DNA from 3 places in the Rheinheimera sp. ATLC3 genome. Region 2 is predicted to be linked to each of the others. Evidence: predicted binding sites of a transcription regulator. Region 2 holds the regulator's gene; each other region holds the start of a gene.
What was found. Region 2 encodes LexA, which represses DNA repair genes until DNA is damaged. Its sites were predicted from a motif close to TACTGTNNATATNNACAGTA; they were not measured.
Positions count from the first base shown of each region.

Region 1 (3,281 bases), 1.9 Mb from region 2:
AAGTGGCTCTGACAAAACAACTCCGCGTAGTTCATGCATTACCCCGTCAGGAAAAGATGCCCTGCACAAACCAGCGCTGCTCTGCTGTACGGTATAACCATAGCCATTGCCCCTTACGGTTACGGCCAATAAAGTAATCCCGCTGTAGCTGTGGTTGCCAGCGATTGATACAAAACCGTTCCGGGCCGCTGTTCAGTTCAACCTGTTCGGTCAATGCGATGGCAGATTGAAATAAAAACGCCGGCCTGACAGCAAGGGCAGCAACCTCATTGTTGGCAGAGCTAAAAGGCAGAGGCCGGCCACTGGCCTGCTCGGGCAAATGCTGATTTTGCAACGACAAACCACTGACAGCAGCACGGCCCAGCCGGGCCTGCAGCACAGAAGTTAGCTGCAATGCAGACAAGCCGCCCTGTACCGGTTGGAACAAGGTATTATTATCCGGGCGCTGCGGTGCAAAGCGTGGCACGTCAAGCTTTATGCCGGATGCAGGCTCAGTCAGGCGCACAGTTTCCAGCTTAAGTTGGCACAACCTCAGCCACTGCGCGGCCCGGTATTCTCCCTGCACCGAACTGATGACTATCGTCAACGGCTTCTGAGCACGAAACCGTATTTCCAGCAGCAACTGATGGCACAGTGCATCAGCGCGCTGCAACTGCCGCTCAAGCTGCTGCAGCAGCAATTTAAGCGGTGTATTAAGCACGGCGGTGTCACTGATATCATAAAGCAGCTCAAGTGTGCTGCTAAAGCCCTGCTGCGGCTGAATATAATCCAGGGCATGATAAAACTCGCCGCGTAGCCGGCCAAGGTAACTGAGCAGACTATGTTCAAACCGCCGGCCAAGCTCTGCCTGTGACAACGCCATCACCTGCCCCAGTTGCTGCAAGCCCAAGCGCTGCAGTTGCTGTTGTATTTCAGTGCTTAAATCTGTAAATCTGAGCGGACTACGCTGTAATTGTGCCAGCAGAACTTCGCCATCGCTGCTGATAAGGTTCAGCTGTTGCCGGGCCAGACATTTAGCCGCCAAAGGTGTGTTGCCGGTTGCATAAAAGTAACGGTAAGGCAAAGCCGCCAGAGCACTTTGCACAGCCTGCCAGCAACCGTCCAGCCCCTGGTACAAACTTAGAATTTGGCATAATCGAAGGTACAGGCCCTCGGGCGGATCCAGCGCAATATCAGGGCTTAGCTGATACAGTTGCTGTGCTACAGCGTCTAACAACTCCAGTTGCCGGGCATGCTGATACGGAATAAGCTGCAGGTTATGACACAGCGCTGCTGCACTTCCCAGTGTCATACCAAACTTAATACCCCGCTCAGCACAGAGGCGGTCAAGCTGGACGATACGGTGCTGCTCATCAACCACCGCCAGTGGCAAAGCCGAAGTTGCCGCTATACTGGTGTTGTCCAGTTGTAATGCAGGAAACTGCAGATACAAATATAGCGCCATGTCAGCCAGCCTTGCGTTGTGCCTGCTTTAGCCCGTCATAGCGATAACTGAGCGCCGGCCAGCGGCTTTGCATATCGACCAGAAAAGGACCGGCAGGCCAACCTCCTTTTCGCTTATTCACATTCAGCAAGACACCATAAGGATGTGCAGCCAGTGTCAGGCTTAAATTCACCGGCAAGCTTAATGCAGCCTGAGGCCGGCGCAACAAGATCAGACTGGCATTACCTTGCTCAGCAGCCAGTTGTAAACGCCGTGCCTGAGCCAGCCGTAACAATACCTGCCACAGCAACACAGCGGCCACACAGCCGCTTTGCAAGCATTGCTCTGCCGCCCATAGCGCTTCTTTACTGTTTTTAACGCTAACAACCAACAACTGCGTCAGATTAATCCCCGCGCCCGCCAGCATATCGGCGCAGGGATCAGCCGGGGGAGAGATCATCACCAGCAAACGCCCATCCTGATGTTGCTGTTGCAAATAGGGTAGCAACAACCGCAGTTCACCTATGCCCTGCTCGGTCTGGATCTCAATCAGGCCGTTTGCCGGAAAGCCACCCGCCAGTTGCTTATCCAACTCAGCATAACCGGATGTGACCGCCTGATACGCGGCCTGCTGGCTATTGCCATGCCACAGCAGCTGACGCCGGGTTAATTGCTCAAGTAATGCAGACATACTCACCTCAAATACTGTATATCGATACAGTATATAGCAACAATATCCGGATGCAAGGCAAAGCCTGGCTGGCCAGTTAAGCTGCAGTTAAGCTGCAACTGTTACAACTTAGCCATACACACAAGAAGGTAAGCAATATGAACAAGATATTAGTAACCTGTAGCCTTGTTTTACTTATCAGTCAGCCGCTGATGGCTGCACCGGATAAAGATAAACCTCTGCCGCCTGGGCTGGCCAAAAAGCTGGAGCAGGGAAAGCCTCTGCCTCCTGGCTGGCAGAAAAAGCTGGCACCCGGCCAGTTTTTACCAGACGACTATTACCGCCGTGGTATTGTACTGGGCCAGCCTGATACAGACGGTATTATCAGTATTCAGATAGAGGGTACTGTGATTGAACTGTTTGAACACAGCCGGGAAATCGTGCGCATCCTTGAAGGCAGGCGCTAAGCCTGTTTCGCCAACAGAGTCAGTACTTCATAGTGGCTACTGTGAGCAAACATATCAAATAGCTGTACTTTTATTAACCGGTATTGGGAAAGCCTGGCTAAATCCTGCGCCAGGCTGTCAGCATTACAGCTTGAGTACAGCAGCCAGTCAGGTGCCAGCCGCTGTATATCCTGGCACAATCCAAGCCCCAAACCGCGTCTTGGCGGGTTTACCACCAGTAAATCCGGCGGTGCTGCTGCCGCCTGCGCAAAAGCGGCAGAATCCAGAGCCTGAAATTTCACATCAGTAAACCCCAGTTCTGCTGCCGATCTGGTCGCACTGGCAATGGCGGCGGGCGCAATTTCAATGCCTGTCAATTGCTGCGAGGGGCTCGCCACATGTAAACCAAAGCCGCCGACACCACAGAATAAATCCCAGATCTTTGTGAAACAACCATGTTGGTGCTGCAGTTGCGCCGCCCAGTCAGCCGCCGTCTGGTAAAGGCTGGCAGCCATCACCGGTTGAGTTTGAAAAAAGCTTTGCGGCTGTAAATACAATGGCACGGCGTTTAATTGCTCAGCCAGAACACTGTGCTCTGTCAGTACAATTTCTTCTTCCCCTTCCAGTATTGCTGCCGGTTTGGGTTGCAGATTAACGGAGCACACTTCCAACTCGGGTAATTGCTGTAGCAGCCAGGGTAAATGCTTTTGTATTGACGCCAGGCAATTTTTAGAACGCAGCA
Region 1 covers NZ_CM182103.1:478,010-481,290, forward strand. The annotation lists gene AC5SV9_RS02270 (error-prone DNA polymerase) at 1-35, opposite strand, end outside; gene AC5SV9_RS02275 (Y-family DNA polymerase) at 47-1,444, opposite strand; gene imuA (translesion DNA synthesis-associated protein ImuA) at 1,446-2,114, opposite strand; gene AC5SV9_RS02285 (hypothetical protein) at 2,252-2,560, shown strand; gene rlmC (23S rRNA (uracil(747)-C(5))-methyltransferase RlmC) at 2,557-3,281, opposite strand, start outside.
Region 1: a site for LexA is predicted at 2,127-2,146, ahead of imuA (translesion DNA synthesis-associated protein ImuA). Genes of this name have one in related genera too.

Region 2 (3,281 bases):
AGCAAACGCCGGCACCCACCATGAGTGAATCACATCATCTGACGTCATTAGAAAACGTACTTTTTTGCCAGTCGGCAGAACCAGTGGCCGGTCAACCTCCAGCAAGTAGTTTTCACCCTTGGCAAATCTATTGGCTATTTGCTCTTTCTGCGTAGCCAGTAAAGAGTAAAACTCAACGTCATGCTCCAGATACTTGTAGTGCCATTTCCACTGCGAACCGGTGACGACTACTGTGACATCAGCCTCAGTAGTATCTTCCATTGCGATCAGGGTTTTGGTGGCCGGAATGGCCATAAGAATCAGAATAAGTACCGGTATGGCGGTCCAGAGTATTTCTACTTTGGTGCTTTCATGGAATTGGGCGGGTTGCACACCCCGTGCTTTTCGGTGGCGAACGATGGACCAGAACATGATCCCGAACACCACTGCACCAATAACGCAGCAGATCCAGAAAATTGTCATGTGCAGGTGATATACCCGCTGACTGATTTCTGTTACCCCTTTGGTCATATTCAGGGGCATATCTGCTGCATTAGCCGATGCAGCTAAAAGCAGGGTTGGCAGCGACCAACGAAGACTACGCGTTTTCGTCACTGGACTTCTCCTCTGTCATTTTGCAAAGCAAACTGCAGAAACTAAGTACACAGTACTACACGGTCCTTACACACCCATCCCGAACCTATGTATGAAGTTTCATCAGTTTATTATTTTTATTGTTAGCGTCGGCTTCGGGGCTAGCGCAGAAGCCGGAACTGACCCTGTTGTTATTTTTTAATCAGTTTCAGGTTAAGAATTATCCAAATTACACTCAGTGTAAACCCCTAAATAACAAAAGCGCTGGCAAACCTAGGTGGTCGTACCAGCGCTTTTGTAAAAATAACTTATTGAGGTTAGTACAAATTATAACCAATTTCCGTTACGGATAACGCCTACAGCCAAGCCCTCGACGGCAAAGTGCTGGACGCGTAAGTCCACTTTAATTACATCAAAATCTCTATTTTCCGGATGTAAAAAAACAGTGCTGCCATCACGCTGAAATCTTTTTACGGTAACATCTTCATCAACCCTGGCAACAATAACCTGGCCAGGTTGCACCTGACTGGTTTTATGCACCGCCAACAGATCCCCGTCGAGAATGCCGATGTCCTGCATACTCATACCTTGCACCCTGAGCAAAAAATCAGCATGGGGTTTAAACAAGTTTGCGTCTACCTGATAATGCTCCTGCACATGTTCTGCTGCGAGTATCGGTTGGCCAGCGGCAACTTTACCAATCAAAGGCAACCCCAGTTGCTCCGGTTCGTCTGTATCAACCAATCTGATACCGCGCGAAGTGCCAGGCATCATTTCAATAACGCCTTTTTTAGCAAGGGCTTTTAAATGTTCTTCTGCGGCATTTGCCGATTTAAAGCCCAGTTGTTGTGCAATTTCGGCGCGGGTTGGTGGCATGCCGCTATCTTGTTGATAATCTTTTATCAGCTGCAAAATTTCTGCCTGGCGTGGCGTCAGTGGTCTCATAGTGCTGGTTACCTGTACAGTTAATACTGTGAGTATATACAGGCATGCTACAATTGCAAGCATCTGTGCTGACGCACATTTTTCTGCACTACACTGACGTGCTATGCTAGGCGACTTTTTAACTGAGGTGAGTAGGCTATGTTCCGGCCGGTAAAATTGTTTGCAGCCTTATTAAAATGGCCAATGTGGCCGCTGCTGAAGTACAAAATTGTTCCCGAACAAGCTGTTTCAGAACTGGCGTTAGATAAAAACAGGCCATTCTTTTACATTTGCGCTACGGAGTCAGCAGCAGATTTAGCAGCAATCCGCCGTGTTTGTGGATCTCTCGGACTACCCGATCCGGCAGAGGATGTCAGCCTAAATGGCATCGAGCATCCACGGACGTTATTTCTTGAAAAACCTCATACTTTATGGCTGAAACGCGGAAAAACCACTGCACTGGCGCAAGGGCAGGCTTTGTTGCAGGCTCATCTTGATGATCCGGCACTGGATGCGCAACTAGTGCCTATTTCATTACTGTGGGGCCGGGCGCCGGGTAAAGAAAATAGCATTAAATGGCTATTGGGCGAAGCACATGCACCAAACTGGCTGGCGAAACTCTTAATAGTACTGATATCCGGCCGCCATACGCTGGTTCGGTTTAGCCGGGCCGTAGCACTGAAACAAATGGCCGCAGAATTTGGTGCCGAGCAGCAGACAGCCCATAAGCTGCTGAGAATGTCGCGATTCCATTTTTACCGGCAACGCCTGGCGGCAACAGGCCCCAAGCTGGTGAATCGCGCCCAGTTGTTTAATGCCCTACTGGCGGCTCCTGCGCTTAAAAAAGCGATAGAAGATGAAGCTAAAGCCAAGCGGATATCAGTCAGTGATGCCCGGCAGGAAGCCAGAAAACTGTTGCTGGAAATAGCGGCAGATTATCGCGCTACGACGCTACGTGTGGGTGACCGGGTACTACGCTGGTTATGGAGTAAGTTATACACGGGTATAAAAATTAATAATGCTGACATGCTGCGGGATCTGGCGCAAAAGGGGCACGAAATAGTCTATGTCCCCTGTCATCGCAGCCATATGGATTATTTGTTACTAAGCTACGTCATTTATCAGCAAGGCTTGGCGCCGCCGCATATAGCTGCCGGTATTAACCTGAACTTTTGGCCCGCAGGGCCCATTTTCCGCCGCGGAGGCGCTTTTTTTATCAGGCGAAGTTTCAGTGGTAATAAGTTGTACTCAGCCGTATTTCGCGAGTATTTATGCCAGCTGTTTAGTAAGGGTTATTCGGTTAAATATTACACCGAAGGTGGCCGAAGCCGCACCGGTCGCTTATTGCAGCCCAAAACAGGCATGCTGGCCATGACGCTGCAGTCGATGCTGCGCGGTATTGAAAGGCCTGTAACACTGGTACCGGTTTACCTTGGCTATGAGCACGTAATGGAAGTAAACACTTACCTACGTGAACTTAAGGGTTCCGGCAAACAGAAAGAGTCTGCCTGGGGTGTCATTAAAGCAATCCGCAATTTACGCGACTATGGTTATGGTTACGTCAACTTTGGTGAGCCGATAACACTGAATAATTACCTGAACCAGCATGTACCAGACTGGAAACAGGATCTACACCCAATGGAGGTGCAAAAGCCTCAATGGCTGAACCCCACAGTGGCTAGGCTTGCTGACACCCTGATGCAGCGAATAAATCATGCCGCGGCGCTTAATAGTATTAACCTGATAGCACTGTGTTTGCTGGCAACCGAAAAACACACGCTGAC
Region 2 covers NZ_CM182103.1:2,405,465-2,408,745, reverse strand. The annotation lists gene coxB (cytochrome c oxidase subunit II) at 1-594, opposite strand, end outside; gene lexA (transcriptional repressor LexA) at 901-1,518, opposite strand; gene plsB (glycerol-3-phosphate 1-O-acyltransferase PlsB) at 1,657-3,281, shown strand, end outside.

Region 3 (3,281 bases), 790 kb from region 2:
TTGGCGTATCGATAGCCACTAACCCATAGCCCATCCATTAGCTGCATTGCCTTGTTCAGAAATATCCGGGTATCGCTGCTTGGTTTATCTAACTCGATACTCTTACTGCCGCTATAGGGTGCATCTTTATCGCTAAACGGGCTGGTACGAAGAAATACCGTTAAATGCTTAGCTTCTTGTTGTTCGGTACGCAGTTTCTTGCAGGCCCGGCTGACGTACTCGCTAATGGCCTCCTGCATTTGCTGTTTGTCAGTTATACGCTCACCGAATGCCCGACTACTGACAATCTGTTTTTTAGTTGGTGCCATCTCTTCCAGCGCCATGCAAGACTCACCATTTAATTCCCTGACCGTGCGCTCTACCACCACTGAAAAGTGCTGACGAATAAACTTCGGATCAGCATCTGCCAGCTGCAGTGCCGTATCAATACCCAGTTGCTGCAGGCGTTTGGTTAGCTTGCTGCCAATACCCCATACTTCATTAACTGGTAACAGGGCCAGTAGCTTGCGTTGCCTATCCTTAGAGGTTAAATCGACTACGCCACCGGTTTTCGGCCATGTTTTGGCTGCATGGTTAGCCAGTTTTGCCAGCGTTTTGGTTGGTGCTATACCTACGCAGACGGTAATGCCTGTCCACTTATGCACTACCTTTCGTACTTGTATGCCGAATTCGGTCAGGCTCTGGCTAAAATCAACACCGGTCAAATCCAAGAAAGATTCGTCAATAGAATATACTTCTACCCTGGGAGCCAGGCTTTCAAGGGTGCTCATAACGCGCTGTGACATATCGGCATAAAGTGCGTAGTTGGAAGAGAATGCTACTACACCATGTTTTTGCATTAACTCACGGACTTGAAACACAGGCACGCCCATTTTAATACCGAGTTTCTTTGCTTCTCTTGAGCGAGCAACCACACAGCCATCATTATTAGAAAGCACCACTACTGGCGTGTTCGTTAAGTCAGGCCGGAACAACTTCTCACAGCTGGCGTAGAAGTTATTACAGTCCACCAGCGCAAATACGGAGGGTGTCATTTGCGTTTCATTTGCCTAATAACGTTGGTCACTACCCCAAAGATGTTCAGCTCCTCACCGTTACGTGGTCGTATCGGTTTGTAAGCCGAATTGCGCGGTAACAACATAAGCGATGGCCGGGTACATAACTCTTTCACGGTAAACTCATTGCCTACTGCCGCAACCACGATATCACCATGCTCGGCATCTACAGAGCGGTCTACTACCAATACATCACCGTCATAAATGCCTGCCTCTATCATCGAATCACCCTCAACCCGAACAAAAAACGTGGCATTAGGGTGGCGAATACATAGTTCGTTTAAGTCTAGCGTTCGTTCAACATAATCTTGTGCTGGTGAGGGAAAGCCCGCCTTGACTGGATCGCTATAGAAGGGAATTTGTTGTTTCGGCCAGAAATCGGCGTTACCAATAAATACTGCTGACATACCCACCTCATATATGTATGGATATACAGTATATCAGCCAGGCCAGAATTGGCAATTCTGATACAAAGGAGTTTAATGCTCGCTCAGTTTGGTAACTGTGAAGTCGTTCGGCTTCTATCTATTAGGGAGCCTAAGCAGGTTAGTGCCTCCCTGTAAGAGCTATAGGTTTCGCCAACTTGATACCACTGATTACACAAATAGCCGGGTAGTAATAGGAGTATTGCTTGTTTATCGCTGGCTGGTTTGAGTTTTGCCAAAGACGGCAAGTCATGGCCCACACCATTCCATTGCTGCAGAAGTTGCACTGCCTGTTGCTCAGTGACGCGCTGATTATCCATAACCAAACCTTAAGGGTGAATTATTGGTTAAAAATAGATTTACAAAAGGTTGATGTCAAATAGCTCAGATACTAGAATGCGGTCAACTGTTGAGAGATATAGGGAGTAGACTTCAGGATGAAACCAACTACCGCAAACAACTTTCCTGCTATGCCAATGCCACAACGCCCGTTGAACCCAAGTCCACTCGAAATGGTTATCTATAACTATGAGGTTAAGGCTCGGGCGTTTCATCTTGAGCGACACAAAGCAGCACCCAAAAACGAGTGCCAACTATCAAAACTGCAGCGGATTGCCAAGTGTGAGCGTGATCAAAAACATCTACGGATGGAGCGTCGGAAAATCGCAGCCCATGTTAGATTGCAAACGCAACTTACAGATTACCGTGCTGCTAATAAGCTGAAATCCTCGACTGAATTACAGGTTGAGGAGCACCACCCAACAAAACGCCTTGTTAGAAATATGCGAGCCGTAGGCGAGGTGAAGCCGACATCGTTTCACGAAGCCCACCATATTATTCCAGGCAAAGGTCGATATTTAAAAGTGGATATGTTGACGTGTCGCCTGAACTTACATCAGTACGGCATTGGTATTAATGATCCGGTAAACGGCGTGTGGCTCCGAAACTTTGTCCGAAATACCCCGGATGATTGGGCTACCCCTGATGCCCCAGCTCACCGCAAGCTGCATACCTATCAGTATGAAGAGTGGATTAGCGATTTGCTGTCTAATGACAATCTGCCTGAAGCACTTTATTTAAATCGACTTCATGCTGTTAAAGTGCAGCTTAAAACTGGCACGCATCCAGTCAAAATCCTCGAAGAGAAAAGAAGTAGTTAACTATGAGCACGAAAGTTTATCGCTTAAAACGAGAGATTAATTTGTACGAAGTGCCGGATTTGGATCTGATGCAAGTTGCCGAACTGATTGGTGATACAGATTTAAAGTTGGTTCGCCGGTTTGTCAGATTGCACGAGACTATTAAAGATCGTTGGGTGCAACCAGAATGTACTTTAAGCGAACCTTTTCAAAACGGAACACCGTTACCTGACGTATCCTTTTGGGGTGGCTTCTTACTGCTGAACAGTAAAGCGAAAGAGTGCCTGATGCCTTTAATTGCGAAAGACGGTGAGTTATTGCCGCTAATAATCGAGGGTGTCCACTATGACTTTTTTAACTGTATGTCTGCAGGTAAAGAGCAGGCAGAGTTATGCTTAAAAAAATATCTGGACGGGTTTGAGTGCGGATTAGAAACCCTTGTCTTTGATGAAAATAGCCTGCAGGATTTAAACATTTTTAAATCTGAGCTTGAAGGTTATAAGGCGCTATTCGTATCTGAAGCGTTTAAGCAATGTTGTGAAAGACACCATCTTACTGGTGTGCGGTTCGACGAAGACTTATTAAACATATTTTGATGAGGGGCCAATAGCAGATATGGAGTGTAGTTAAACTGCCCGAGGCCTTAACCTTGGGCAGTATGG
Region 3 covers NZ_CM182103.1:1,613,498-1,616,778, reverse strand. The annotation lists gene umuC (translesion error-prone DNA polymerase V subunit UmuC) at 1-1,034, opposite strand, end outside; gene umuD (translesion error-prone DNA polymerase V autoproteolytic subunit) at 1,031-1,462, opposite strand; gene AC5SV9_RS07560 (AHH domain-containing protein) at 1,918-2,640, shown strand; gene AC5SV9_RS07555 (imm11 family protein) at 2,643-3,215, shown strand.
Region 3: a site for LexA is predicted at 1,474-1,493, ahead of umuD (translesion error-prone DNA polymerase V autoproteolytic subunit). Genes of this name have one in related genera too.